One region of the Nonomuraea composti genome, then DNA from elsewhere that is predicted to be linked to it. Evidence: predicted binding sites of a transcription regulator. Region 1 holds the regulator's gene; the other holds the start of a gene.
The links. The regulator HrcA, encoded in region 1, represses chaperone genes, less so after heat shock. The targets are predictions, from matches to a motif close to TTGGCACTCTCNNNNNGAGAGTGCCAA.
Positions count from the first base shown of each region.

Region 2: a site for HrcA is predicted at 1,511-1,537, ahead of groES (co-chaperone GroES). Genes of this name have one in related genera too.

Region 1 is NZ_JAATEP010000006.1:57,451-60,858, forward strand. Features, by position in the region: gene HCN51_RS10655 (DUF3097 family protein) at 1-758, opposite strand, end outside; gene HCN51_RS10660 (hypothetical protein) at 776-1,264, opposite strand; gene hrcA (heat-inducible transcriptional repressor HrcA) at 1,745-2,755, shown strand; gene dnaJ (molecular chaperone DnaJ) at 2,767-3,408, shown strand, end outside.
Region 2 is NZ_JAATEP010000050.1:23,977-27,384, reverse strand. Features, by position in the region: gene HCN51_RS44795 (class I SAM-dependent methyltransferase) at 60-1,259, opposite strand; gene groES (co-chaperone GroES) at 1,627-1,938, shown strand; gene groL (chaperonin GroEL) at 2,011-3,408, shown strand, end outside.

The DNA.
Region 1 (3,408 bases):
TCCGGCTCCAGGTCCGTGTACGTCGAGACGGCGCCGAGGATCCGCCGCCACGCCTGCGCGGGCTCCATGCGCCAGCCGAGCGCGGCGATGACGCCTTCCTTCCACGGCACCCCGTGCGGCACGTCGGGCCAGGCGGGGATGCGCAGCACGGACGGCTTGACCGCCTGCCAGATGTCGATGAACGGGTGCCCCACGACCAGCACGTCGGGTGAGGTGATCGCGGCCGCGATCCGGCTCTCCTTGGAGCCGGGCACCAGGTGGTCGACCAGCACGCCGAGCCGCCGCCCCGGCTCGGGGCCGAACTCCTCGACGATGGCGGGCAGGTCGTCCACGCCTTCCAGGTACTCGACCACGACCCCTTCGACGCGCAGGTCGTGGCCCCAGATCTTCTCGACGAGGGCGGCGTCGTGCACGCCTTCGACGTAGATGCGGCTCTGCCGGGCGACCCTGGCCCGCAGGCCCTCCACGGCGATGGAGCCGGAGGCGCTGCGCCGGGGGGCGGACGCGGGGGTGGCCGCGGGGCGTACCAAGGTCACGGGTTTGCCGTCGAGCAGGAACGCGGCGGGCGCGAGCGGGAACAGGCGGCGCTTGCCGAACCGGTCCTCAAGAGTGACGGCCTCCTTGTCGCAGGCCACCACGGCGCCGCAGAAGCCGCTGTCGGCGTCCTCCACGACGAGGTCCGGCTCGGCGGGCACCTTAGGGATCTTGCCCTTGCCCGGCCGTCGCCAATTTCCCGCCAGTACATCGCCCTCGTACACACGGGGACCGTAGCAAATCACCCGCCGACCGCAAGGCGCTTCCGGGCGCCGCTGCGCCGGACGAGGACGGTGATGGTGCCGCCGACGGCCACGAGCAGCCCGGCGGCGGGGACGAGGATCAGGGCGGCCAGGCCGCCGGTGATGCCGCCCACGGCGGAGAAGGCGTCGCGGCCCACGCCGTACCGGACGGCGGCCTGCTCCTGGTTGGTGCAGGTGAGCTGGTAGTCGCCCTTGGCGGGGGCGTTGATGACGAGGAACTGCTCCCAGACGGCGCCGCCCGCCGTGACCTTCTGCGAGCCCGTGGTCCTGGCGAGTTTGGCCTGGCCGGAGCCGCCGGTGATGGAGCAGTCGTAGGTGACCTGCGTGTCGCTGGCGATGTAGACGCCGGGCTTCTGGGCGGGGTCGACGGGCACGGTGATGGTCTCGCCGGAGGCGAACGTCCTGGTCGGCGCCAGGTTCGCGACGCCGCCGGCCACGCTGCCGCCGAACAGGAGCACGCCGGCCACGCAGCAGGCCAGGAACACGCCCCAGGCCGCCGCCAGCCACCACAGGCTGGGTTTTATGGCTTTGGAGTTGATTCGTGGTGGAAACTGGGCTTGTTGGCCGTGCTGTCCGTACTGAGGTGGCGGGCCGAACCGGGTGGCCTCACCGTACGGCGGCGGTGCGGCCGGACCGGACGGCGGCTGCCAAGACGGCGGCGGCGGCCCTTGGCCGAAACCAGGCTGCGACCCCGGCTGCGGGCCGTACTGGGGAGGCTGTGGTTGACCGTGGTAGGGACCCTGCCCAGGCGGGGGCCCGTACGACGGCGGCCGGGAATCGTCGCTCATACGGGCAAGTGTGAGGCCAGACGCTTCCAAGAAGCTAGAAGCAGGATGTGGGACGCGGTGTTATCGCACCTTGTGGGCGAGAGCCGTACACTTGGCACTCGGGAACACAGAGTGCTAGACCTCGCGTTCCTGATATGGACAGAGGCAGGAGGTGAGCACGTGCTCGACGATAGGAAACTGGCGGTGCTCCGCGCCATTGTCGAAGACTACGTGTCCACCAACGAACCGGTGGGCTCCAAGGCGCTTGCCGAGCGCCACAACCTGAAGGTCTCCCCGGCGACGGTCAGGAACGACATGGCCGCGCTGGAGGAGGAAGGCTACATCACCCAGCCGCACACCAGCGCGGGCCGCGTCCCGACGGACAAGGGCTACCGCCTGTTCGTCGACCGGCTCTCGCAGGTCAAACCGCTGTCGGCGGCCGAGCGCAGGGCGATCGAGTCGTTCCTCGCCGGCGCGGTCGACCTCGACGACGTGGTCACCCGCACGGTCCGGCTGCTCGCGCAGCTCACCCGGCAGGTGGCGGTCGTCCAATACCCGACACTCACCCGGTCGACCGTCAGGCACGTCGAGCTGGTCCCGCTGAACGACCGGCGGGTCATGTTCGTGCTCATCACCAACACCGGCCGCGTCGAGCAGCGCGTGGTCGAGCTGCCCGAAGTGGTCGACGAGACCCGGATCGCGCACCTGCGCGCCGTGCTCAACGCCTGCCTCGACGGCTGCGGCCTGAGCAGCGTCCCCGAGCTGGTCGCCGACCTGCCCGAGCGGCTGGCCCCGGAAGACCGGCCCGCGGCGGCGACGATCCTGTCGGTGCTGCTGGAGACCCTGGTCGAGCGGCACGACGAGAAGATCGTGTTCGCCGGCGCCGCCAATCTCGCCGGCGCCGACTTCGCCACCGGCCTGCGTGACGTGCTGGAGGCGCTGGAGGAGCAGGTCGTCCTCATGCGGCTGCTCGGCGAGACATCCGACACCCCGTCCGCGCTCACCGTGCGCATCGGCGCGGAAAACCCGTACCTGCGGGGGACATCCGTCGTCGCGACCGGATACGGTTCTGGCGACAACCAACTGGCCCGGCTCGGAGTGCTGGGGCCGACCAGGATGGACTATCCCGTGACGATGGGCGCCGTACGCGCGGTGGCACGCTACGTCAGCCAGATCCTGGCTGCATCATAAGAGGTCGATAAGTGGCAAACAGCGACTACTACGCCACCCTCGGGGTGCGCCGTGACGCAAGTCAGGATGAGATCAAGAAGGCCTACCGCCGTCTCGCCCGCGAGCTGCACCCGGACGTGAACCCCGATCCTGAGACCCAGGAGCGGTTCAAGGAGATCACGCAGGCCTACGAGGTGCTGTCCGACACGAACAAGCGCCAGATGTACGACCTGGGTGGCGACCCCTTCGGCGGCGCCGGGGCGGGAGCGGGCGCCGGCGGCTTCGGCGCGGGCTTCCCGTTCAGCGACATCATGGACGCCTTCTTCGGCACCGCCACCGGCAGCAGGGGCCCGCGCTCCCGCGCCCGCAGGGGCCGCAACGCCACCATCCGGGTGGAGCTCGACCTGCGCGAGACCGCGTTCGGCACCACCCGCGAGCTGGTCGTCGACACGGCCGTGCTGTGCGAGGTGTGCCACGGCGCCGGCACCGCGCCCGGCACCCACCCCGACACCTGCGACATGTGCAACGGCCGGGGCGAGATCTCCCAGGTGACCCGGTCGTTCCTGGGCCAGGTCATGACCTCCCGCCCGTGCCCGCAGTGCGGCGGCTTCGGCACGATCATCCGCCACCCCTGCCAGGAGTGCTCCGGCGACGGCCGCGTGCGCACCCGCCGC
Region 2 (3,408 bases), on a different contig from region 1:
CGCCCGCTCACCTTAGCCTCTCGATCAAGGTCCGTCAGGGGTGAATTGAAAGATCGCCATTAACGTACGGATGAACCGGTTCGGGCAGGTGGGAGGGCCTTGCAGAGGATTACCGAGGGTTTGTCGGCGATTCTGGTCAGGATGACGATCAGGGAATTATCGCCTTTGAGCCGCAAATCGGCACGAAGGCGTTCGATGTCGATGGCGGAGCCGCGCTTCTTGATGGTGACATTGCCGATTTGTCGCTCGCGGAGGGCGGTGCGGAGTTTTTTCAGGGAAAAGGGGAAGATGTCGTCCACCTCGTACGCGCTGGCCCAGGGAGTGGCCACCTCCGCGTCCGACGTGATGTAGGCGATCATCGGGTCGAGCAGCCTCCCTCCGACCAGCTCGGCCACCTCGCCCACCAGATGCGCGCGCACGGCGGCGCCGTCGGGCTCGTAGACGTAGCGGCCGGGCGCGCCCGCAGGGGCCCGCACGCCCGTGGCCGCCAGCGTGTGACCGCCCGGCAGCAGGGTCGCCCGCCGGCCGCCGGCCCCGTGGCCGCTCCACAGGGTCGCCTCCTTCACCTCGCCCTTGTACGAGACCCACTCGGCCTCGGCGCCCTCCGGGATGAACTCGTACGGGATGCCGGGAGCGACCTTGAGACAGGCCAGGCGGGCGCGCGCGACCAGGTCGAGCACCACCGGCCAGGGCGGGGAGTAGGCCATGGGGTCGAACGTCCGGCCCCGGCCCGTGCGCCTGGCCGGGTCGGCGAACAGCACGTCGTACTCCTCGGGCCGCACCTCCGCCGCGTCCCCCACCCGCACCGTCACCCGATCGGCCAGCCCGAACGCCTCCGCGTTGGCCCTGGCCACGGCGACCGTCAGCGGGTCGGTGTCCATGGCCGTCACCGTGCAGCCGGCCCGCGCCAGCGCCAGCAGGTCACCGCCGACGCCGCAGCACGCGTCCACGACCCTGGGGGCGCCTTCGCCGTGCAGGGCCAGCAGGCGGCGGGCGCGGTGCTCGGCGACCTCCGCCCGCGTGGACTGCTCCAGGCCGTGCGGCGTGAAGAACATCCGCCCGGCGTCCGCGCCGAACTTGGCCACGGCCCGGGCCCGCAGGCCGGCCTGGGTGAGGGCCGCGGAGGTGAGCGCCGCGTCGTACGTCCGGCGCAGGGTCGTGGCGGCGGCGACCGGATCGGCGCCCGCCAGCTCCTCGGCCTCCGCCAGAGCGCGCCTGCCGCGCGGGGTCAGCAACTCGGTGAAGGCGTCGAGATCCACGTCACCTGACGTTAGCGCCATGCCGGAGCACGCCGGAGCACGCCGCAGCACGCCGGCGTCCGGGACCGCCCGGCGGCAGGGCGGTGGCGGCGCGGCGGCTTTCGGCGTGTCAGGGAGCGGCGCGGCGGTGGTTTCTCGTGTCGCCGCACGTGGAAGACTGGAGCGGGCAGGTCACGAGCTTGTGGCCGTCTGATCGCTCTCAGCAGACGCGTTCGTGTTGACTGTCAAGCCCCTCTTGCATATGTTTCCTGTTGGCACTCTCCCCTTGAGAGTGCCAACGTGCGACGAGGCAGGTCTGACACCCGCGACGGCAGGCCCAGCTGGTCGCCTCTTCTAGATCATTCAAATCTGAAGGGGAGGTCCGATCGTGACGACCGCCACCAAGGTTCCCGTTAAGCCGCTCGGCGACCGCATCGTGGTCCAGCCGCTTGAGGCCGAGCAGACCACCGCTTCCGGCCTGGTCATCCCGGACACCGCCAAGGAGAAGCCGCAGGAGGGCAAGGTCCTCGCGGTGGGCCCCGGCAACTGGGACGAGGACGGCGACAAGCGGATTCCGCTCGACGTCTCTGAGGGCGACATCGTCCTCTACAGCAAGTACGGCGGCACCGAGGTCAAGTACGGCGGCGAGGAGTACCTCGTGCTCTCCGCCCGCGACGTTCTCGCGATCATCGAGAAGTAGGCCGGATGTGTCGAGCCCCGGGCGCTCTAGAGGGCGGCCGGGGCTTTCGACGCTAGGAGAGGACTTTCAGCAATGGCGAAGATCCTGGAGTTCGACGAGGACGCCCGCCGCGCGCTCGAGCGCGGCGTGAACGCCCTCGCGGACGCCGTGAAGGTAACCCTCGGCCCGCGTGGCCGCAACGTCGTCATCGACAAGAAGTTCGGTGCGCCGACGATCACGAACGACGGTGTGACCATCGCTCGTGAGATCGAGCTGGAGGAGCGCTACGAGAACCTCGGCGCCCAGCTCGCCAAGGAAGTTGCCACCAAGACCAACGACATCGCGGGTGACGGCACCACCACCGCGACCGTCCTGGCCCAGGCGATGGTCCGCGAGGGCCTGCGCAACGTCGCCGCCGGCGCCTCGCCGCTGTCGCTCAAGCGCGGCATCGACAAGGCCGCCAAGGCCGTCAGCGACAAGCTGCTCGCCAGCGCCCGCGAGGTCGGCGACAAGAAGGAGATCGCCAACGTAGCGACGATCTCCGCCCAGGACGCGCAGATCGGCGGCCTGATCGCCGAGGCGTTCGACAAGGTGGGCAAGGACGGTGTCCTCACCGTCGAAGAGTCCAACGCCATGGGCATGGAGCTCGAGTTCACCGAGGGCATGCAGTTCGACAAGGGCTACCTGTCGGCCTACATGGTGACCGACCCCGAGCGGATGGAGTCCGTCCTCGAGGACGCCTACATCCTGCTCACCCAGGGCAAGATCTCCTCCATCGCGGACTTCCTGCCGCTGCTGGAGAAGGTCGCCCAGACGAAGAAGCCGCTGCTCGTGGTCGCCGAGGACGTCGAGGGCGAGGCCCTGGCCGTCCTGGTCACCAACAAGATCCGCGGCACCTTCACCTCCGTCGCCGTCAAGGCCCCCGGCTTCGGCGACCGCCGCAAGGCGATGCTCCAGGACATGGCCATCCTCACCGGCGGCCAGGTCGTCAGCGAGGAGGTCGGCCTCAAGCTGGAGCACGTCGGTCTCGAGGTGCTCGGCACGGCCCGCCGCGTCGTCGTCACCAAGGACGCCACGACCATCGTCGACGGCGCCGGTGACGCGCAGGCCATCGAGGACCGCGTCAAGGAGATCAAGATTGCCATCGAGCAGTCCGACTCCGACTGGGACCGCGAGAAGCTGCAGGAGCGCCTGGCCAAGCTCGCCGGCGGTGTGTGCGTGCTGCGCGTCGGCGCCGCCACCGAGGTCGAGCTCAAGGAGAAGAAGCACCGCCTCGAGGACGCGATCTCCGCGACGCGCGCCGCGATCGAGGAGGGCATCGTCTCCGGCGGTGGCTCCGCGCTCATCCACATCTCCAAGGACCTCGACGACCTCGGCCTGACGGGCGACGAGGCCACCGGCGTCGGCATCGTCCGCCGCGCCCTGGTGGAGCCCGCCCGCTGGATCGCCGAGAACGCCGGTCTCGAGGGCTACGTGGTGACGCACAAGGTG